2 regions of the Agarivorans sp. genome follow, and region 2 is predicted to be linked to the other one. Evidence: predicted binding sites of a transcription regulator. Region 2 holds the regulator's gene; the other holds the start of a gene.

Region 1 (11,173 bases), on a different contig from region 2:
GAGCGCTCATTGGCTCGTCGTTTAGAAAGCATTGGTTATCACTATGATGTGATAAGTAACCAGTTTAAGGCTTTTTAGTCTGCTTGGTTTTTCTCTCGATAGATGCTGATCAGCTATCTATCGAGAGCTAGCTGTTTAGCAAAATAGAATTTCTTCTAACTTGAACATTTAGCTAACTTCACTGGTCAATGGCATTGGCTTGTGGCTAATTGTTGTTGGCGTTGCGGTAAACAGCCCATTGGGTATTCTATATCTTATATCATCAATCCTAGCTCTAGCCTCTCTGTTGCACTGGCACCACTCTTTGTTAAATCGTTCTTAGTCTTTTGGCCATGTAGAGTGGCTATATAGCCGTTTTAATGCGGCTAGTTGTTAGCGGATAAGCTCCAGTAGTGAAAAATAAGTGTTTAATTATTAACTGCTTAGAGCGGCAATATAAAGTTCCCTTGTCATTAATCTTTAATTTTTCAGTCACCTGATTGTCATTTATCAGCCCTAAGATTTCGTTCAACTTTTGTAGAGTTAGTTCACATTTTTTAGGGATTAAAATGAAAAAGCTTACTATTATTGCCTTGGCTGTTGCCGCAGCTTCTGGTTCTGTTCAGGCCGCCAAAGTTTATCAAGATGAAAAACATTCGGTGGATCTATATGGCCGTGTATACGCTGGTTATACCGTAGGCGATGACGAAGGTAAATCTGACAATTTCGGCTCTGATCAATACGTTCGTTTGGGCGCTAAAGTTAAATCTAAAATTGATGACGTTAGCTATGCAGTAGGCCGTTACGAGCTACAACTAGAAAGCAATCACGAAGGTGATGAAGCCTCTAAAACCAAAACTCGTCTAGCTTATGCCGGTTTTGGCGGTAATTACGGTGAGTTCACCTTTGGCCGCAACTACGGCGCTCTAGAGTTAATTGCCGACTGGACTGATAGCAGCTACGTAAACCCATACGGTAACAGTGCCTTAGGTATTAGCTCTAGCCGCGAAGAAGGCATTGGCCGTTCTGGCAACGTTTTAAAATATACTGGTGAATTCAGCGGCTTAGACGTACACGTTTCTTACAAGTTTAACGACAATGAAAAAGAAGACGGTGTAAGCCAAGACAACTCAGCCTACGGCATCGCATTGGCTTATACTTTTGACTTCGGCTTTGGTATTGGCGGTGGTTACAACGTAGCTAACAATGCAGACGGTATCGACGACAGCAAAATGGCCATCTTCGGTGTGAACTACGATGCCAACGGTGTATATGCGGCAGCCAACTACGCCACTGGTACTAACAACAAAGGCTTTAAGCAGCACCATGCTGATAGCCAAGGTGACCATACTGGTTACGAAGCTGTTGTGGGTTACAAGTTCACTAAAAACTTCCGCGCTCAAGCGATGTGGAACAAAGCTGAGCTAGAGCCAAATAATGGCACGAAATTCGATAAAGTCGATTACTACACCATCGAAGGTCGTTACGACTTAACTAAACAACTACGCATCGTGGCTGCTTATCAAATGAATCAAATTGATGATGCTAAAGACGAGTTCCACTTTGCTGCTCGCTACGACTTCTAAGCTCAACCCTGCACGCTAAGCACTGGCTTAGCGTGCACTTCCTTACTTTCTTATGTTTGTCTCTTTCCAGCTCCTTGCGAGCTGGTTTTTTTGTTTTAGCTAATATTGATGAAGAGAATTTTTGAGCGTCGTTGCAAGTTGTAAATGGCTTGTTTTTCGGTGGGCAAATCTTCGAAGTTGGCCAAAGCAAAGCCGCGTTCTCTAAACCAATGAATGCTCTTGGTGGTGAGTACAAACAGCTTACTTAAGCCCTGTTGTTTGGCGCGTTTAATAATTGCTTGTAGTAGTCGGTCACCACGGCTAGCTTGGCGGTATTGAGGATGGCTAACTAAGCAAGCCAGCTCGCCCATGTTTTCTTTGCTAAAGGCATACAAGGCGGCGCAGCCAATAATCATGCCGTCTCGTTCAACAATGGTGAAACGATCAATTTCCATTTCTAGCAATTCGCGAGAGCGACGCACTAATATGCCTTGTTCTTCTAAGGGGCGAATGAGTTCGATAATGCCGTTTATATCGTCTAAGCGGGCTTCGCGGATCCGCTCATAACTGTATTGAACTAATTGGGTGCCGCTGCCGTCTCGCGTATACAGTTCTTTGAGTAAGGCGCCGTCTTGCTGGTAACTTACTAAATGGCAGCGCTCAATACCGCGGTCACTGCACTGGATCGCGGCGCGTAGGTAGCGCAGCGTATCTTTATCGGTATTTTTTAAAAATGCCTCGGAACTCATCAGTTGATGAGCGGTGTCGGGAAGCAATTCGCTGAGCAGTGTGCCGTCTTCATTGTGGATCCCTTGCTCTGGGCAAAAGTAGATCACCTTATCGGCTTTGAGTGATACGGCAATTTCGGTGGTGATGTCTTCAGAGCAGATATTAAATAGCTCGCCGGTCACGGATACACCCAGCGGCGAAACCATCACTATCTCACCGTGTTCAAGCTGTCGTTTAATACTCTGATGGTTAATGCGGCGTACTTTACCGGTGTGTAGAAAATCAATACCGTCTTCTACCCCGATGGGTTGAGCCACCACAAAGTTGCCACGTACCACGTTAATATGGGCTTGATGAAGCGGCGAATTAACTAAGCCCATAGACAGCTGGGCTTCGATATCCATTTGAATTTGGCCTACCGCCTGTTTAATGATGTTTAGGCTACGTTCATCGGTAATTCGTTGCTCGCCGGCAAATAGACAACTGTGTTGGTGAGCAGCAATCAGGCTGTCAATTTGTGGCCTAGCACCACACACCAAAACAATTTTTACCCCCAAGGTTTTTAGTAACGCTATATCTTGAATGATGGTGGTAAAGTTATCGCTGCTACTAGCCTCGCCACTGAGCATAACAACGAAGGTTTTTCCTCGGTGGGCATTAATGTAAGGGGCAGACTGGCGAAACCAAGTCACTAAATCTTCGGCCGAGCGGTCCAAATTCGTCTCCATGAATAACTAACTATAAGTTTTGACTAACAAGTCAAATTAACTGTAATTGTTGCATAACTAGAGCCATTGTCGAGAACTAAGTTTGCCTTCTTGACAAAACTCATACACAGATGTGTCGTTATGAGGTTGTGAAGTCGCAAAAGGTGGAGTATAAGCTGCTGTGTTAACACAATGGTAGTAGTAATAAATATTAATTTTATCAATGTATTTGATGGGAATTAATGAGTAAAGAAGGATATTTATGGATAACTATGTCGTACCTGAGCATCTGGCTATGCGCAAACAACCTAGTCAAGTACGCACCAGGCGACTAGTCGAGCACATATTAGACAACACCTTGTGGTTGATTCAAGAGCAAGGTATGGCTGCGGTAAATACCAACTTGATTGCTAAATATGCAGAAATAGATATTGCTTCCCTGTATCGCTTTTTCAAAAACAAAGAAGCTATTTTCTTTGCCTTGGCGCACCGCTGGTTTATTAAAGTTCAGCAGGTGGTGATAGAGCAAGATTTCCAACAGCGAGTAGGTAATATTCTTCAATACGAAGATAGTGCCCAAATCAAACTACGAGCTTTACCTGAGACTGAAGTCATGTTGGTTAGCTTTCATGAGTTGTTTACTCACGATAAAGATTTTAAAGCGCTGGAGAATTGGCATCGCAATATCGTGGTATCACAGATGAAACGTTCGTTTATTGAAAATGGCAGCAAGTGGGACGATCAGGCTTTAAGTAGTGCTTGCGTTTACCTATATAACCTCACTAGAAATTTCATCGCCGGTACTATTGGTATGTCGGAAGAAGAGTATTTGCAGCAGTTTGCTTGGTTCCAAGTAACCGCCAATCAGTTGCGTGAGTTAGTGTTAATGGGTGAAGTGCCCACTTTCTTTACTGAGTAAAATATTGCTTTGCGGTCATTAAGTTCAGTCTTAGGGCTAGTGTAATGACCATAGTCCCGTTTTAATTGTCTGATTTACAATCGAATTTGTTTTTATCTTCGTTCATTTATCCTTACACATAAAACTACCTAGAATTTCACCTTTCCTGCTATTTTGTGCGTTGCTTACTGTATTTTAGCTAGCTATCAGGTCAAACTATTCTTAATATTCATTCGCGTAAAATCATCAATAAAAGCGCCGTTTATTGCGTAAGCTAAACTGATATCGAGATGATGATTAAGCGATGTGAGAGAGTCAGCAGTGATGGCTCTACATCATTTTCTAGGGAGTAAGTCATGGAACTGGAAGCGTTTTTCCAGCAGGTTAAAAAACTGCCAGTGATGCCGCAAATTATGCAGGAGTTGCTAACCAGCATTAACGACGAAAATGTCGACTTGCATCAACTGGGCAAAAAGTTATCAACCGACCAGTCGCTTGGGGCGAATGTGTTGAAAATGGCTAACTCAGCTGCCTTTCGTGGTGTAAAGCAAATTGACTCGATTGAGGCCGCCGCAATCCGGCTAGGCTTGAAGCGAGTGCGCTCGCTGGTGGTCGCCGCGGGTTTAAATGGCATGATGCCCAGTAAAAACTTCGACCAACAACAGTTTTGGGGGCAGGCTATTTACGTGGCCTTATTGGCCCAGGCTTTGGCTAAATGCAGTGACATCGAGCCCGATACGGCATTTACTTGTGGCATGTTACACAACTTTGGTGAATTGTTGATTGCCAGTGCCACGCCTGAAGAAGCCGGCCTAATTGAACTGTGTTTAGAGAGTGGTGAAACTCGGGTATCGGCGCAGCGCCAAACTTTGGGTTTAGATTACGCCCAAATTGGTGGTGAACTGGCTCGTCGTTGGAATTTCTCTCCGGTGATTACCGATGCCATCGAGCAGCAGCTCAACCCCATGGATTATGAAGAAGTATCCCGCCCCGCAGTGCTGATCCGCCTAGCGATTTTTGCTCACCATGCCTTAAATGCCAAACTCAGTGCCGAGATGGTTGCAAACAACCTACCCGAACCTCTGTGTCAGTTGGCTGGGGTAGATAAAACCAAGGCACAAAGCTATATCGAAGAAGCGATAGAGCAGGGTGAACAAATGATTAATCATAGTATGGCTTAACCCGCCCACTAGCTTACAGTAAGGCCCTTAGGGGCCTTTTTTATGGGCGCTTTGGCGTTTTAAAACCAGCTAACCACCAGCGTTTAAAGGCCACCAAGGCTTGGTGGGCATCGTTTAGCAGTAGATAGTTGACCGGTACCACCAATAAGGTGATCAGGGTGGCGAAGATGATGCCAAAGCCCAGCGATATGGCCATTGGGATTAAGAATTGCGCTTGGGTACTCTTTTCAAAAATCAGCGGCATTAAACCGGCAAAGGTGGTCAGTGAGGTGAGTATTACCGCACGAAAACGCGCCACCCCGGCATTGGCTACCGCCACCATAATATCCACGCCCTTGCGTCGTTGGCGGTTGATATAGTCCACCAGTACTAAGCTGTCGTTTACCACCACTCCAGTCAGTGCCAGCATGCCCATCATACTCATAATGGTAAGTGGCATGCCCATGATCATATGGCCCAAGATGGCACCCACCACCCCAAAGGGAATGGTCGACATCACTACAATGGGTTGCCAGTAGGAGGCAAAGGGAATGGCTAATAAGGCATAAATCACGAACAAGACAAATAACAAGCCTACCCCAAGGCTGGCAAAGGACTCGCGCTGCTCTTTGGCCTCCCCTTCCAAACTAAAACTCACTTGAGGAAAGGCGACTAAGCGCTGTTGCAGCCACTGTTGTAAATCTGCCTTGATAACTTCGATATTGGCTTGCTGTTTATTCACGTCGGCGCGAATATTTTGGGTGCGTAGGCGGTCAATACGGGTAATGGTGGCAGGGCTTTGTGAAGCCTGCACTGTGGCTACCTCACTAAACGGTAATTCAGCGCCAGTGGGAGTGCGAATTAACATGTTAGTTAAATTGTATTGTGATTGGCGTTCGCTGGCAGGATAGCGAACATACACCTTCACATCTTCGCGGCCGCGCTGAATGCGTTGAACTTGATAACCAAAAAAGGCGCTTCTTACTTGTTGGGCCAGGTCATTTAAAGTTAAGCCCAAAGCCTGGGCCTGAGGTTTGATATTGAGTTGCAGCTCTACCTTGCCGTCTGCCAAGCTGTCTTCAATGTCGAAAATGGCCGGATATTGCTGTAGCTTTTGCTTAGTTAAGTCTGCCAATTTAGCCATGGCGGCAAAATCGTTACTACTAAATTGAATATCTAAAGGCGAGCCTCCGCGGCCCATTTCGGCGCGAAAACTGAGGCTTTCAGTACCCGGTAAATTGCCGATTAGCTGACGCCATTCGCGCACTAATTCGGTACTGCTAATTTCTAAGCTGCGGGTTTCAGGAGGCTCTATTTCAAATACCACCCGGCCTTGGTTACTTTGACCACTGCCGCTACCGCCGCTGGAACCACTGGTAGCTAGAATGTTGAGAATAATGCTGTCGCCGGTGTCTGGGTCGCGGTATTTTTGCTGCAGAGTAAGGGCTGCATCAAGAATCCGGTTTACATAGTTGTCGGTAATGCCGAATGCCGTGCCCGCTGGCATCACTAGGCTAGCACGGGCGGTTTCACTGGGTACCCGCGGGAAAAAGACAAAGCGGATCCAGCCTGAGGTAGCCAGAGAAAGCACCACAATAAATATCCCAACAGCGACGGCTGCGGTGGTAATGCGGTGGGCGAGAGCTTGTTTCAACAACGGTTGGTAAAACTTTAAGATGGCGTTTTCAAAACCATTGGCAAAGTTGTTTTGCCAACGGGTGAAGCGTCCGGCTTGCTTGCTGGGTGGCTTAATGTGTTTTAAGTGGGCGGGCAAAATCAGTTTCGACTCCACCAAGGAGAACAACAAAACCGGAATAACAATTAAGGGAATTTGCGCAAAAATCTCTCCGCGCACGCCACCGATCATCATCAGCGGTAAAAATGCCGCAACCGTGGTTAATACCCCAAAGGTCACCGGCACCGCCACTTCTTGAGTTCCTTTAATCGCCGCGCTAAGCGGTTTCTCTCCAGCCTTGAGGTGGGTATAAATATTCTCACTGGTGACAATGGCATCGTCGACCAAGATCCCCAGCACCATGATGAAGGCAAACAACGAGATAATATTAATCGTCACATCTACTGCCGGCATCACTAGCAAGCCACCCATGAAACTAATCGGAATGCCGATACACACCCATAGCGCAATGGCCGGGCGTAAGAATAGCGCCAGCAATAAGGCCACCAAAATACTGCCCTGAATGGCACTGTTTTTTAAAGTATTAAGCCGCGCTTTGACGATTTTGGAACTGTCTCGCCAATAATTTAAACTGACGCCTTTGGGCAAATAAGGCTGTTTATCTTGAATGAATTGTTTCACCGCATCGGAGATGTCGATGGCACTTTGGTCACCCACTCGATAAACCTCAATCATTACCGCGGGCTTTTTATTAAAGCGATTAATGATAGGTGTTTCTTCAAAACCATCGACGATGTTGGCAATTTCAGACAGGCGGATCCGCGTGCCATCGGCTCGACTTATGATCAGCAGATCGGCGAATTCATCGCCTAAATAGGCCTGGCCTTTGGTGCGCAATAAGATTTCGCCACCTTGGGTTTTTACCGAGCCCGCAGACAAGTCTAGCGAGGCTTGGCGAATAATTTGCGCCACTTGGCTCAGCTCTAGGCCATATTCACGTAGCTTTTGCTCCGATATTTCGATGGATATTTCATAGGGCGCCACCGAGTCCAGTTCTACTTGGCTTAGTTCCGGCAGTTGTAATAACTCGTCGCGAACGGTCTCGGCCACCAAGCGCAGTTCTTTCTCGGCCAATTCCCCGGAAACGGCAACGGTAATGGTTTCGCGTTTAAACTGACTCAGGCTTACCACTGGGCGTTCGGCGTCACTGGGAAAGGTATTAATGGCGTCGATCCGTGATTTGATGTCACTCATCACATCGCGAGTATCATAGCGGGAGTTGATTTCGGCGCTGACTCGGGCCGCGCCTTCTTGCGATATTGAGGTAATTTGTTCGATGCCTTCGATATCGCTGATCGCTTCCTCAATGCGAATCGCTAAGCTTTCTTCGCTTTCTTCAGGGCTGGCTCCTGGCAGGGCAATGCTGACATTCACCATGTCTAATTCAAATTCGGGAAATACCTCCAGCGGCAGGCGAAACTTGGCGGAATATAAACCAAGGCCAACAATGAGTACCATCAGCAAGTTAGCCGCCACATGGTTACGGGTAAACCAAGCAATTAAACCGTGCATTGGGCTACTCCTATTGGCGAGCAAAATAATGGCAAGGTGAGTTGCTTACAGCTGGTCATTAGCTTGCTCCGCTGCTTCTGCTGGGGTGCCACTAATCACCCGTCCTAGTGGGGTGGTCACTAGCATTTGACCGGCTTCAACGCCATTGTCGATGACAAAACTGTCGGCATCTTGCCACACTACATGAACCGTTTTACGTTGCAGTAGACCGTCTTGCAAAATCACCACTTGTTGGTCGCTATAAAGAGCGCTGCGCGGAATAACAAAGACTTGGCTAAGCTGTTTGCCTTGGATTTCGGCGCGAACAAATTGGCCTATTTTAAGCGCTGGTTTGGTTTCATTATTGGGGCCATAAGGGTCGTCTATTTGCGCCACCACATAGAGCTGGCGGCTGGCAGCATCGAGGGCCGCTTCACTGCGCACCAGCTTGGCTTGCCATTGATATTGCTGGTTACCGTAACTGGTAATGAGTTCAACTACAGGCTGCTTTTGACTGGCTTGGCTTTGGCGAAAGTTCTCTGGAATGGCCACCGCAGTTTGCTGATGTAGGCTAATTGGCAGCCGTACTTCTAGATAGTCGATGGCATAACTGCTGGCCAAGGTTTTGCCACTGCTGAGATACTCCCCTAGTTCCACTTGTTTGTCTATAATTCTGCCGGCGTAGGGCGCGCGAATCACGCTGCGCTCTAAGTTTAGCTTGGCGCGGCTAAGCTTAGCTTGGGCCGAGTCTACCGCGGCTTGTTTGGCGGCTAGTTGTGGTTTGCGTAGGACCAAGTCGTTGGCTGGTTGCCCCTTGCCTAGGCGTTCCCAATCGCGCAAGGCTTGCGTCACCTTAGCTTGTTCTTGGGCGAGTTCTAGTTGACTGGTTTGTAGTTCGGCTTCGGCGATGGTAATTGCGTTTTGATAGTCGCGAGGGTCTATTTTGACTAGGATTTCGCCTTTTTCAAAGAAAGCGCCTTCGCGAAAATTCTCTGAAACATAGGTGATGGTGCCTGCAACTTGAGCGATGAGTTTAGTCTCGGTATGCGCTTGAATACTGCCATAGGAGCTAACACTGACTTGATAGTTTTGCAAACGCAGTGGCATCACTTCTACCGATAACTTGGCTAGTGGCTCCGGTGGGCGACGCTGCACTTCAGGCTGGTTATTGCTGATATAGCGAGCAGCCAGCAGCGCGATAGCCAGTACCAACAGCGGAAGACTAAGTCGTATAAGTTTGGCCATAAGCAGCAAATTCCCTAATCAAATAATGGCTCGGAGGCAAAAGCCTCGCGGCTAGTTTGAGCTTGTTGCAGACCGCCACCTAGGGCTAAGTAGAGCTCAATTCTATTTTGTAACTGTGAGTTTAAGGCAGTAATGGCACTGCTTTGTGCGTCAAAGGCCCGCCGTTGTGATTCCAATACGGTGACGTATTCATTAAGACCAGCTAAGTAGTTTTCAAAGGCCAGTCGTTCGGCTTGTTTGGAATCTTCGGCTGCGCTGGCTAACAGTTCGGCGTTATGGCGTAAGCTCGGCTCTTGCTGTAGTGCTTGCTCCACCTCGGCAAAACTGTCGAGCACTGTTGCTACATAGTTAGCGTTCAGGCTTTGCGCTTGGGCGTAACGTTGCTGCTGAATGTTCTCTCGTCGAGCCGCATCAAAAATCGGTGCGCTAATGCCAGCAAATAACGACCAAACCAGAGAGCTACCATTAACTAGCTGGCTAAGCTGGTCACTTTGGCCTCCGCCACTGCCACTTAATGAGAGGCTGGGAAAGCGCTCACGATAGGCGGCGTAAACGCGTAAGTCGGCCGCTGCTAATTGGTATTGGGCGGCTTTAATGTCGTGGCGGCGTTGCAATAATTGTGAGGGAAGACCAGCCGGCAGAGCGGCTAGCGGGGTAGCCAATTGCCCTTGTACGTTGATTTGCCCATTCGGGTAGCGTCCCAATAGCAGCTCCAGTTGCCGCTTGGCTTGAGTGAGTTCACTACTACGAGAATTAAGTCGAGCCCGAGCCGCACTTAAATCGGCCCGTGCTAAGTACACATCGAGGGCGTTATTGATGCCACTTTGGTAGCTTTCTTCGATAATTTGTAAGTTGGCCTTTAGGTTTTTATAGCGCTCGGCAATCAGCTCGCGCTGCTGCTCGGCGGCGATCACGTTATACCATTGTTGGGCGGTGTCTGCGGCGAGGCGGATTTGTGCCTGTTGCCACTGCTCGAAACTGACCTTAGCGTCTAGAATGGCTGCCTGTTGTTGGGCGTCGAGCTTGCCCAACCAGTCTAATTCCCAACTAAATTCTAAACCCACCCTAAATTGACTGTTGCTGTTGGCTTCGTTGCCGCTGCGCTGACCGCTGAGAAAGGCGTTAATGTTGGGCCAGGATTGGCTATGCTGAATTTGAATTTGATAGAGTTGCTGGTCAAGCGCAAAACCTTGTTGTTGCAACTGCGGGTTGGCGTTCAAGGCTTCTTTTATCAGCGCTTGTAGCTGAGCCGGAAGCGCTTGCTCTAAGCCTTGATTGGCAAACTCACCTTGCTGATATTGGCTACTCCAAGAGTTGGCTGCCAGCTGGCTATTGGGAGTATGAGCGGGAGTAGAATTGCGGCTACAGGCAGACAAACCTACCAGCAACAAACTTATCCAAGCCCAATTAGCCAAGCGCATTCCATATCCTACTGTTAATCTCCTGAGCGTATTATTTAACGTTGCTTGGCTTAAGATGTCGAGTGTTTGCTTGGGCTTTTACTTTAATTTACAGTTACTTTGTTAGCGTTTCGTCGCTTGCTGGTAAAGCTGTAAGATCCATGAAAAAACCAAGCTCGCATCCACCGGATGTTTCAAGCTGGCTTTAGCCAAAACGAACTGAGTGGGCGAAAGGATCATCTGCCGCTTATCAATCAGTGCTTCGCTATAGCCCCGTTCAAACTCGGGATGGCCTTGAATGGC
Region 2 (11,173 bases):
ATGGGCGGAACAGATCCGAGTGGTTTATTTAGATCAGCAAGTGGGTGGTCGAGGTCAGCACATCAACATTTCTGGTGCGGGTTTATTAAATACTGCCAAGAATAAAGATAACGCCATCAAACTATTAGAATTTTTAGTCGGTGAAACAGCCCAAGGCTTGTACGCTACTGCGAACTTTGAAGAGCCGGTTAGACAAGGCATCGAAACTGACGAATTCATCGAAAGTTTAGGTAGTTTTAAAGCTGACCGTATTTCCTTGCAAGAAGTGGCTGAGCAACGTGCCGCCGCAGCGCGCTTAGTCGACCGAGTTGGCTTTGATTTATAAAGGTTGTTAAACTCAATTTTCACTGCAAGCTGAACTACAAGGGCTGGCCTAGGGGTCAGCTCTTTTCGTTAGTAAAGACCCTTTATTTGGAAACTATGAGCATCACTGCCAAACAAACTACCAATCGTTTTTCTCTCGTGCCGCGAGGATTAGATATCTGGGTATGGCTCGCCTTAGCCATTGCACTATTCGCGTTTATCCCGGTGTTTACGGTGTTCAAGCTTTCTTGGTCGAATAATGCGGAAATTTGGCAACATCTTCTCAGCACCGTATTCTGGGTATATGTAAAGAATACCTTAGTGCTTTGTATTGGCGTTGCGTTATTCACTACCTTGATAGGTACCGGCGCTGCTTGGCTGGTGACACGCTTTAACTTCCCACTAAAGTCCTTGTTAGTGTGGGCCTTACTGCTGCCCTTAGCCGTTCCCAGCTATATTCTAGCCTTTGTGATTACCGACCAACTGGAATATGCCGGCTTTGTGCAAAAAAGCTTGCGGGCCATCTTTGGTTGGCAAACGGCAAGAGATTACTGGTTTCCCGAAATTCGTTCCATTCAGGGGGCCATTGCTGTTCTCAGTTTAGTGCTCTATCCCTATGTTTATTTGCTGGCTAGAGCCGCCTTTGTTGAGCAGGCCGCTCAGCTGTTTGAAATGAGCCGCTGTTTGGGAAAAAGCCAAACTCAAAGTTTTTTTAAAGTAGCCTTGCCATTGGCGAGGCCTGCGATAGTGGTAGGGGTGACGTTGGCGTTAATGGAGACCATTAACGAATATGGCACGGTGGAGTTTTTTGCGGTACCCACTTTAACCGCAGGGATCTTTGATGTATGGCTAAACATGAGCAGCTTATCGGCGGCAGCGCAGATAGCATTGATGTTAGTCAGCTTTTCCATTTTGTTGTTAGGCTTAGAGCGTTATAGCCGCCACGCTGGTAAGTTTTACAAGTTAACTGGCCAATCCCCTGCTATGTTTGCCGAACCGCTCACTGGCGCGAAAGCTTATGCCGCTTGTTTATTGTGCCTATTGCCGATTTGTCTTGGTTTTTTATTGCCTGTCGGGGTATTAAGCCATTACGCCATTCGTAGTCTCGATGCGGGCCTAGAGCAATACCTAGCTAGTGCTTGGAATAGTTTTTCTTTAGCGGTGATGGCGGCGCTGTTAACCAGCTGTTTAGGTCTGCTCTTGGCTTACGGTGTACGTTTGTCTAAAAGTAGCCAAATGCGTAGCATCGCGGAAGCGGCTACCTTAGGCTATGCCTTACCGGGGGCGGTATTAGCGGTGGGTATTTTGTATCCCTTAGGCTTGTTTGATAACTGGGTTGACCGACTCATGCAGGCTTGGTTTGACTATCCCACCGGCTTGCTGTTAACCGGCACCGGAGGCGCCTTGGTGCTAGCTTACTCCTTGCGTTTTATCGCTTTAAGTTACCGCACCCTAGATGCTAGCTTGAGTAAAATTACTCCAGAAATGGATGACGCTTCAAGAATATTGGGTAGCCGTTCAGGTAAAACACTTTGGCGGATCCATCTGCCGTTAATTCGGCCCAGTTTATTAACCGCAATACTATTGGTCTTCGTCGATACCATGAAAGAGTTGCCGATTACCTTAATATTGCGCCCATTTAATTTTAATACGCTGTCTACTCAAGTCTGGGACTTGGCTTCATTGGAGCAATTGGAACAGAGTTCGCTAGCGGCACTAACCATATTGTTAGCGGGGATTATTCCGGTAATTATCATGAGCCGAAATATTAGTTCTTCGCAGAGCCGCACTTAAGGATGTAACAACATAATGAGTATTGTTTTACGACAAGTTAATCACTTTTACGGAAAGCAACAGGCCTTAAGGGATATTAATTTTGAGGTGGAAAGCAATCAAATCGTAGCCTTATTGGGGCCTTCTGGTTGCGGTAAAACCACGCTGTTACGTTTAATTGCGGGTTTAGAGCGCCTACAAAGTGGTGAGTTATATTTGCAGCAACAGCTAGTTGCCGCGCCAGAGCAAGCTATCCATATGGCACCAGAGCAGCGAAGTATTGGCATGATGTTTCAAGACTATGCTTTGTTTCCGCACATGAGCGTGCGTAAGAATATAGAGTACGGCTTACGGAAGCAGCAAAATATCCAACAACGTAAGCAGTGGATTGAAGACAGTTTGGCTTCTATGGGCATGCAAGGTTTGCTAGAGCGTTTTCCTCATACCTTGTCTGGTGGCCAGCAGCAACGAGTTGCTTTAATTCGGGCTTTGGCTCCAGAGCCGAACACGCTATTACTCGATGAACCTTTTTCTGCCTTGGATGAGCATTTACGTCAACAGGTACGCGAAGAAACCCTCGATGTATTGAAGAAAAGCAATACGCCAGCTGTGATGGTTACTCATGATCCCTTGGAGGCAATGTTTATTGCTGATCGCATTGTGGTGATGGAGCAGGGCCGAATTGTGCAAAATGATAGCCCTCAAGAGATTTACCAACGACCTAAAAATGCTTTTGTGGCAGCTTTGTTTGGGCCGAGCAACCGTTTTGAAAGTTGTGTGAAGCAAGGCAGAGTTGATACGCCTTTGGGTTGTTTTTTGACCGAACAGATAGCCGAAACCCAGCCAGTAGAAGTGATTGTACGGGCAAAAGATATCGTGGTGCACCAGCTAGAAAACAGTCAGTACGTTGAAGCGAGGGTGATTTCGGTTCATGCCATGGGTGATGAAACGCACTTTAGATTACAGTTACCTAGTATGCCTGAGCGAGTAATACATGCGCGTATGCGTGATCATTGGCAGGCGAGTGCCGGAACCAAGGTGTGGTTGTCGGTAGCGGCAGAGGCGGCATATATCTTCGCTAAAGCCTAGCTTTAGCGAAGATAGGTAGTTAATCATAATTTGGATTAGGTTAATGCCGTCCTTAAAGCCATCCTCGGCGTTAAGTTTGCGTACAATAGCCTACTATTACTGCGCAAATTTGCCCTGTTCAGGACATTTAAACAGCGTTGAGAGCTAAGCAAATTAAAAATCCTATGACAACGCTCATTAACCCGAGTTGAGGTGAGTTATCCAGCTTCAAATAGTTCTTTTACTGACTGGTAAACGTCGGCAATAGCCACATCACGGGTTGGCGTGATAAAGATGGTGTCGTCACCGGCGATGGTGCCTAAAATGCCTTCGGCTTTACCCAGTGAATCAAGTAGTCGAGCGATCAATTGTGCCGCGCCGGGGCTAGTATGGATAACTATTAACGCATCGTTATAGTCCATTTCTAATACTAATATTTTTAATTGGCTAGAAACAGTTGGCACCCCCAGTTCTGCTGGTAGGCAATAAACCATTTCCATTTTCGCATTGCGAGTTCGCACCGCGCCAAATTTACTTAGCATGCGGGACACTTTGGATTGGTTAATGTTTTCGAAGCCTTGCTCTTGTAAGGCGGTAACAATTTCAGCTTGTGAGCCAAACCGTTCTTCTTTCAACAGTGACTTAAAGGCTTTAATTAATTGTTCTTGTTTATCGCTATATTTCATCGGTGATCCGAGCTTATAAATCCGTGCTTATTGTCGCCAAGTTTATGGCTTATATCAACTTTATTCGACATTTATGCATATAAATGCACGCTTGGGCACAGATTTGAACAATGGCGAACTTTTAATTAGTTGGGAGGCTTTGCTAAGCTAGATTAGTATAAGCAGTTCATCCCAAACGAGTAGCTAACGATGTGGCTTAAGTTTTTGTTTTTTATTACCCTTCTATTTAGCAATTGGCTAGTCGCCGAAGAGGTGCCATTGCGAGTGGTGACCGAAGCTTCTTATCCCCCTTTCGAGAGCTTTAATGAACATAAACAGATTGTGGGTTTTGATATAGCCCTGACCAAGGCGCTATGCCAGCAAATTAAGCGCCGCTGTGAGTTTTACCATCAGCCGTTTGATAGTTTATTGGATAGCGTGGCCGCGGGTAATTATGACTTAGCCATATCGGCCTTAGATATTACCGATGCTCGCTTAGAGCAAGTGAGTTTTAGCCAGCCTTATTTCGAAAATACGGCGGTATACATTAGTCATGCTGGGTTTGAGTTGGCTGACTTTTCGGTTATTGCGGTACAAAGTGGCTCTAGTTTTCAGCATTTTCTGCGCAGTCAACGCCCCGAATTATTGTCAATTTCCTATCCGAGTTATCAGCTAGCACTGGCTAATTTAAGCCAGGGTAAAATTGATGCAGTCTTTTTAGATGCGGCAGCTGCGCAGTATTGGCTTGCTAGTCATACAGGTTTTGTTACCCAAGTTGAGCCCAAATACCCGGTAGGGGGCTTGGGCATTGCTGTATCTAAACAAAATCCAAGTTTGTTACAACAAATCAATCATGCCCTTACTGTGTTAAAAAACAATGGTCGCTACCAAAGCCTATACAAGCACTATTTTAAACAGTAAAGTCTGTTAGACCAAGGTCTTATATAGTGTTGTTAAAGTGTGATAGAGGCAAGGTTTTACTGTTTTTAACTTGCTTTAAAAATGTTACCAAATTGTATTTTTAGGTGTATTCCGTTATCTTGTCAGAGTCTTTATAGACGTCCCCTCTACTACTACAAAAAAAGCATGGAGAAGTTGGATGAAAGTTGCCGTATTAGGAGCTGCAGGCGGAATTGGCCAAGCCCTTTCATTACTATTAAAAACCCAGTTACCCGCTGGTTCTGAACTTTCGCTATACGATATTGCTCCAGTAACCCCAGGGGTTGCTGTTGACTTAAGCCACATTCCTACGCAAGTGGCGATTAAAGGATTCGCAGGTGAAGACCCCAGCCCTGCCTTAGAAGGAGCCGATATCGTATTAATTTCAGCTGGTGTGGCGCGCAAGCCGGGAATGGATCGTTCAGATCTATTCAACATTAATGCTGGTATTGTTAAAAACCTTATCGAAAAAGTGGCCGCAACCTGCCCTAAAGCTTGCATCGGTATTATTACCAATCCGGTGAATACCACTGTGCCTATCGCCGCAGAGGTACTGAAAAAAGCCGGTGTTTATGATCCCGCTAAGTTATTTGGCGTGACTACTTTAGATGTGATTCGTTCTGAGACTTTTATCGCTGAAGCCAAAGGTTTAAATCCAGCCGACATTAAACTGAATGTGATCGGTGGTCATAGTGGTGTAACTATTTTGCCATTGTTGTCGCAACTAGACGGTATTTCTTTTACCAACGAAGAAATTGCGGCGATGACGACTCGCATCCAAAATGCTGGCACCGAAGTGGTTGAAGCTAAAGCCGGTGGCGGAAGTGCTACGCTTTCTATGGGCCAAGCAGCAGCGCGTTTTTGTTTGTCTTTGGTTAAAGCTGCTCAAGGCGAAGACGTTATTGAGTGTGCTTATGTTGATGGCGGCAGTGAACATGCTCAGTTTTTTGCTCAGCCAGTGCGTCTTGGTGCGCAAGGTGTAGTTGAAATCTTACCTTACGGTGAAGTGAGTGAGTTTGAAAAACAGGCCATTGAAGGCATGTTAGATACCTTACATGGCGATATCGAAAAAGGTATTGAATTTGTGTAAGGCCTCGCGAAGCTAAATGAAAGGAGTGCTTAGCGCTCCTTTTTTTATGCTAAAGCTACTATAGCTTTTTCTATGCCTGCCGATAGCTTAATTGTTAAGAGGATTGGATATGAATAAGCACGTTATTTCATTAGTTTTGTGGGCCGTGTTAGGCCTTGCCCATGCTGAATCGATTGATGCTTTGTCGGTCGACGATGAAGCGGAGCCAGCTAGTTCCGAAATGGTGAATACTGATCCTACAGAATATACTAGCCCTCCTGCTATTGAAGCGGTGCAGTTATACCAACAAGATGAATTGATTGCATGGATCAATAAAAACCAACATCTTGCTCGGGTGAAGGCAGATGATTGCCAGTTGGTCGAAGATATTGAAGCTCGTGCAGAAATTGTTGCTATTCCTAGTTATCAGTTTCTGTGGGGAGATATGTTGGCCTGGGGAGTGTGCGTAGATGCCGATCCAGAGTTGGGCGTGATGTACATGTGGCGAGCAGCTAACCAAGGTTTAGCCGCTGCAATGGAACAATTAGGCCGTTATTACGCTACCGGAACCTTGGTACAACAAGACTACGCAAAGGCGATTCCATTATTAAGAGAAGCCGCGGGGCGTGGCTTTTTGGCCGCACAGCTGCGTTTGGTGCAGCTGTATGTTGACGGTAACGGTAGCCCCTACGATTATGAAGATGCCTACCGCTGGTTGCATCATTCGATTATTGCCGACAAGCAAACCCATAGGCAGGCAAGCCAACTATTGGCTAAATTAGCCCAAAAAATGCCTGAATATGTGGTAGTTAAGGCTAAAGCGAGCAACCAACCCTACTAAAGCTAGGCACAAAGCATTAACATAGAGCTATTCTATTAAGGAGTCCCTTAATGGTTCTAGCTTATAGGTGAGTTAATGCAAAATCAGGCTGTATCAGCCACTCTCAAATCCCACATTCTTGCTGCTGTTAGCGAGGAAATGGCGCCAGTTTCTAAGGACTGGCTGCAAGCGCTGTGTAATGCCGAGCAGCAGGCCCAGTTTGCGGCTACTCTGGCTGAAATGTTTGAAGAAGGCTTATTAGTGACCACGCGCATTGGCGCTTATACCTTGCCGGAACGTTTAGGTTTAGTGACGGGAACTATTATTGGTCACCGAGATGGCTTTGGCTTTTTAAAAACCACCCAAGAAGGTAGTGATTTATTTCTTCCAGCGAAGGAAATGCGCAAGGTCTTTCATAATGATTTTGTGCTGGCAGCACCTTCAAGTATGGATAAGCGAGGGCGTCGTGAAGGCCAAGTGATACGGGTGCTTAAAGCGCGCAAAGTCGAATTGGTGGGGCGCTTTTTTGTTGAAGGTAATCACCGCTATGTGGTGCCTGATGATACTCGAATTAATCAAGACATTATCATTGGTAAAAACGATACCGCGGGTGCCCGCCAAGGGCAAGTGGTGGTGGTTGAGGTGGTTAGTCGTCCCTCAGCACCCAAGTTGGCCGTTGGTAAAGTGATTGATATTCTTGGCGAAAAAATGGCACCGGGTATGGAAGTGCAAGTCGCCTTACGCAATCACGATATCCCTCACGAATGGCCCAAGGCGGTAAGCAAAGCGGTAGAGAAACTCGCCGAAGAGGTGGATGACGAGGCTAAAGTCAATCGTGTTGATTTACGCGATTTACCTCTGGTTACCATTGATGGTGAAGATGCCCGCGACTTCGATGATGCGGTTTACTGTGAGGCTAAAAAATCAGGTGGCTGGCGTTTATGGGTGGCGATTGCTGATGTGTCCTATTATGTGCGTCCCGACTCGGCCTTAGATAAAGAAGCTTTAAATCGCGGCAACTCGGTGTACTTCCCTGACCAAGTTATTCCCATGTTACCGGAACAACTGTCTAATGGTTTGTGTTCGCTAAATCCCAACGTTGACCGTTTGTGTATGGTGGCCGAAATGACGATTTCGGCAGCTGGGCGCTTATCGGGTTATAAATTCTACGAAGCAGTGATGCATTCTCATGCTCGCTTTACTTACAATAAAGTGGCTGCGATTTTGGAGGGTGATGAAGCCTTAAGTCAGCGTTATGCTGAACAAGTTCCTCATTTACAAGAGTTACATCGTTTGTACTTAGCTTTAAAACAAGCCCGCTCCGAACGAGGGGGGATTGAGCTAGAAACCCAGGAAACTCGCTTCATCTTTAATGCCCAGCGAAAAATTGAACAAATTATTCCGCTCACCCGTAATGATGCGCACAAGATGATTGAAGAGTGCATGATTCAAGCAAACGTGGCTGCGGCCAAGTTTGTAGAGAAGCATCGCCAGCCGATTTTATTCCGAGTGCACGATCGCCCAGGAAAAGAGCGTCTCACTAATTTTAGGGGGTTTTTAAATGAATTGGGCTTACCGTTAGGTGGCGGTGAAGAGCCGCAGCCGAGTGACTATTTCAACTTAGTTGAGGCTATCCAGCAGCGCCCTGATATTGAGCTGATTCAAACCATGTTGTTACGTTCAATGATGCAGGCGGTGTATCAGCCAGACAATATTGGTCACTTCGGCCTGGCGTTAAAATCCTATGCCCATTTCACCTCGCCAATTCGTCGCTACCCCGATTTATTATTGCATCGGGTGATTAAGTACTTGGTGAGTAAACTTGAGGCCGACGCAGCGGGTAAAAGCTTAAAGCATAAGTGGACCGCCACCGGTGGTTTTGCCTACCAAGATGAGGAGATGGACAAGTTTGGCGAGCAGTGCTCGATGACTGAACGTCGTGCCGATGATGCCACTAGAGAAGTCGCGGACAGTCTTAAGTGTGAGTACATGCAGGATCATGTTGGTGAAGTCTTACCCGCCACCATTGCTGCGGTAACCGGTTTTGGCTTTTTTGCTCGTTTGGATGAGTTTCATATCGATGGTTTAGTGCACATCAACTCTTTACGCGGTGATTATTATCATTATGATGCCGCTCGTCAGCTGCTGGTGGGGGAAAATACCGGTAAGCGCTTTAGGATTGGCGATGCCTTACGGGTTAAGGTGGCTGCGGTGAACATGGCCGACCGTAAGATGGAATTTGTGGTGGTCAATAAAGACGGTCAAGCCGATGAGTTTGAGCGTCCAGCTCGCAGCGGTAAAGACGGTGGGCGGGGGCAACGGTTTATTAAACCTGAGCCAACCGAAGAAGGACGTAACAAAGGGCGCAATAAACAGCGCCACCGTGATAGTAAAAATAAGGGTAAGCGTCGCGCAGCTAAGTCAGAGAGTAGCTCGGCGGGAGAAAATAAAGGTGGCTTTAGCCCGTGGCAGCAACGTGATCCTGCAGCTAAAAAAGCCAAATCCAACAGTGATAGCCAGCCGAAGCAGCGTAAGAAACCCAGTAAAAAACGCAAGCAACGGCCGGGTAAAAAAGAGCGCAGCGTCGCTAAACAACAGAAGAATTAAATATGAGCCAACAAGTTATTTATGGTCTGCATGCGGTGCAGGCCTTACTCGAACGTAGCCCCGAGCGAATTATAGAAGTCTTCGCCCTTAAAGGCCGTCAAGATGAGCGCTTATTACCCTTGTTGAATGAGTTACGTCGTTTAGGCGCATCGGTTCAGTTTATGCCGCGTAAGGCGCTAGACGATAAAGCAGAGAGTACCCAACATCAGGGGATCGTTGCTCGGGTTAAGGCGGGGCGTGGCTATAATGAACACGATTTAAAGCAGTTAGTTGAAGCTACTACTGCACCGCTGTTTTTAGTCTTGGACGGCGTGACCGATCCGCATAATTTAGGTGCGTGTTTACGTAATGCCGACGCCGCTGGAGTGGCGGGAGTGATTGTGCCTAAAGATAAATCGGTGCAATTGAATGCTACGGTACGAAAGGTGGCCTGTGGTGCCGCCGAAACAGTGCCTTTAGTGGTGGTGACAAACCTTGCGAGAACCTTACGTGATTTACAACAGTTAGGGGTGTGGGTTGTCGGCACGGCTGGTGAGGCCGAACAGTTCATTTACGACAGTAAATTACAGGGACCGATGGCCATCGTGATGGGCGCAGAGGGAACCGGGATGCGGCGCTTAACGCGTGAGACCTGTGACGAGTTAGTCAAATTACCGATGTTAGGCGCTGTTTCCAGCTTAAATGTGTCGGTAGCAGCAGGGATTTGTTTGTTTGAGGCGGTGCGTCAACGCCGTTAAATGTGAGCTCTGTTTACGTCTAAAAGGAGGCCGTATTTACGCCTCCTTTTTTATTTGTACAGGGGCGTTAATTTAACTTGATTAAAATCTCACCTTCACATAGAATTTGCGCCCCTAAAACAGTCATTTTATTTTTAGTTCCTTGCCTCTTCGGTTTGACTGTACCATGAACGAGGCTATAACCCGTAGGGAGCAATCATGCGTCATTACGAAATCGTATTCATGGTCCACCCAGACCAGAGCGAACAAGTTCCAGGTATGATCGAGCGTTACTCAGCAGTTATCAATGATAACGGCGGTAGCATCCATCGCTTGGAAGACTGGGGCCGCCGTCAATTGGCTTACCCAATCGAAAAATTGCACAAAGCCCACTATGTTCTTATGAACATCGAAGCTAGCGCAGAAGTTGTTGATGAGTTGGAAACTGCTTTCCGTTTCAACGATGCTGTTATCCGTAACATGATCATGCGCACTAAGTCTGCTATCACAGAAGCATCTGCAATTGCTAAAGCTAAAGATGAGCGTCCAGCTCGTCGTGACGATGAGCGTTCAGCTCGTCGTGAAGACCAAGCAACTGACGAAGCTCCTCAAGTAGAAGCTGAAGAAGAGTCAACTAGCGAAGAATAAGACGAATGTCTGAAAATAGATTGGTTTTGCAAGGGCGGGTTTTACGCGCACCAAAACGCACAATCAGTCCGGCGGGGGTTGCTCATTGCCAGTTTTGGGTAGAGCATCGTTCGCAGCAGCAAGAAGCTGGATTTTCTCGCCAAGCCTATTGCCAAATGGCAGTGGTCGCAAGTGGCGATATTTTAAAGCAAGATTCATCGCATATAAGTATGGGGTGTGAAGTCAGGGTAAGTGGTTTTATACATAGCCACAAAGCCGCCAACGGTAATTATCGATTGGTTCTTCATGCTTCGGAAATTGATTTGTTATCATGAGGATAATGTTATGGCACGTTTTTTCCGTCGTCGTAAATTCTGCCGCTTCTCAGCGGAAGGTGTTGTAGAGATCGATTATAAAGATACTGCAACATTGAAAAACTACATCACTGAAAGTGGTAAAATTGTACCTAGCCGTATTACTGGTACAAGCGCTAAATACCAACGTCAACTTGCACGCGCTATTAAACGTGCTCGTTACCTGGCTCTATTGCCATACACTGATTTACATAAGTAAATCGGCGTTGCAA

The links. Region 2 encodes ArgR, which controls arginine synthesis, uptake and breakdown. Its sites were predicted from a motif close to ANTGAATANNTATTCANT; they were not measured.
Region 1: the regulator ArgR is predicted to act here: its motif matches at 3,020-3,037, upstream of argA (amino-acid N-acetyltransferase).

What each region holds. Positions count from the first base shown of each region.
Region 1 is NZ_JBNKPP010000276.1:8,282-19,454, reverse strand. Features, by position in the region: gene ACQY6Q_RS16440 (DUF4250 domain-containing protein) at 1-78, shown strand, start outside; gene ACQY6Q_RS16435 (porin) at 549-1,565, shown strand; gene argA (amino-acid N-acetyltransferase) at 1,661-3,001, opposite strand; gene ACQY6Q_RS16425 (helix-turn-helix domain-containing protein) at 3,243-3,899, shown strand; gene ACQY6Q_RS16420 (HDOD domain-containing protein) at 4,235-5,059, shown strand; gene ACQY6Q_RS16415 (efflux RND transporter permease subunit) at 5,100-8,246, opposite strand; gene ACQY6Q_RS16410 (efflux RND transporter periplasmic adaptor subunit) at 8,292-9,470, opposite strand; gene ACQY6Q_RS16405 (efflux transporter outer membrane subunit) at 9,485-10,891, opposite strand; gene ACQY6Q_RS16400 (glutamine amidotransferase-related protein) at 10,994-11,173, opposite strand, start outside.
Region 2 is NZ_JBNKPP010000080.1:436-11,608, forward strand. Features, by position in the region: partial or broken gene ACQY6Q_RS04545 (extracellular solute-binding protein) at 1-325, shown strand, start outside; gene ACQY6Q_RS04550 (ABC transporter permease) at 421-2,097, shown strand; gene ACQY6Q_RS04555 (ABC transporter ATP-binding protein) at 2,113-3,165, shown strand; gene argR (transcriptional regulator ArgR) at 3,363-3,830, opposite strand; gene ACQY6Q_RS04565 (transporter substrate-binding domain-containing protein) at 4,020-4,730, shown strand; gene mdh (malate dehydrogenase) at 4,909-5,838, shown strand; gene ACQY6Q_RS04575 (tetratricopeptide repeat protein) at 6,059-6,658, shown strand; gene rnr (ribonuclease R) at 6,734-9,244, shown strand; gene rlmB (23S rRNA (guanosine(2251)-2'-O)-methyltransferase RlmB) at 9,247-9,981, shown strand; gene rpsF (30S ribosomal protein S6) at 10,180-10,608, shown strand; gene priB (primosomal replication protein N) at 10,614-10,922, shown strand; gene rpsR (30S ribosomal protein S18) at 10,933-11,160, shown strand.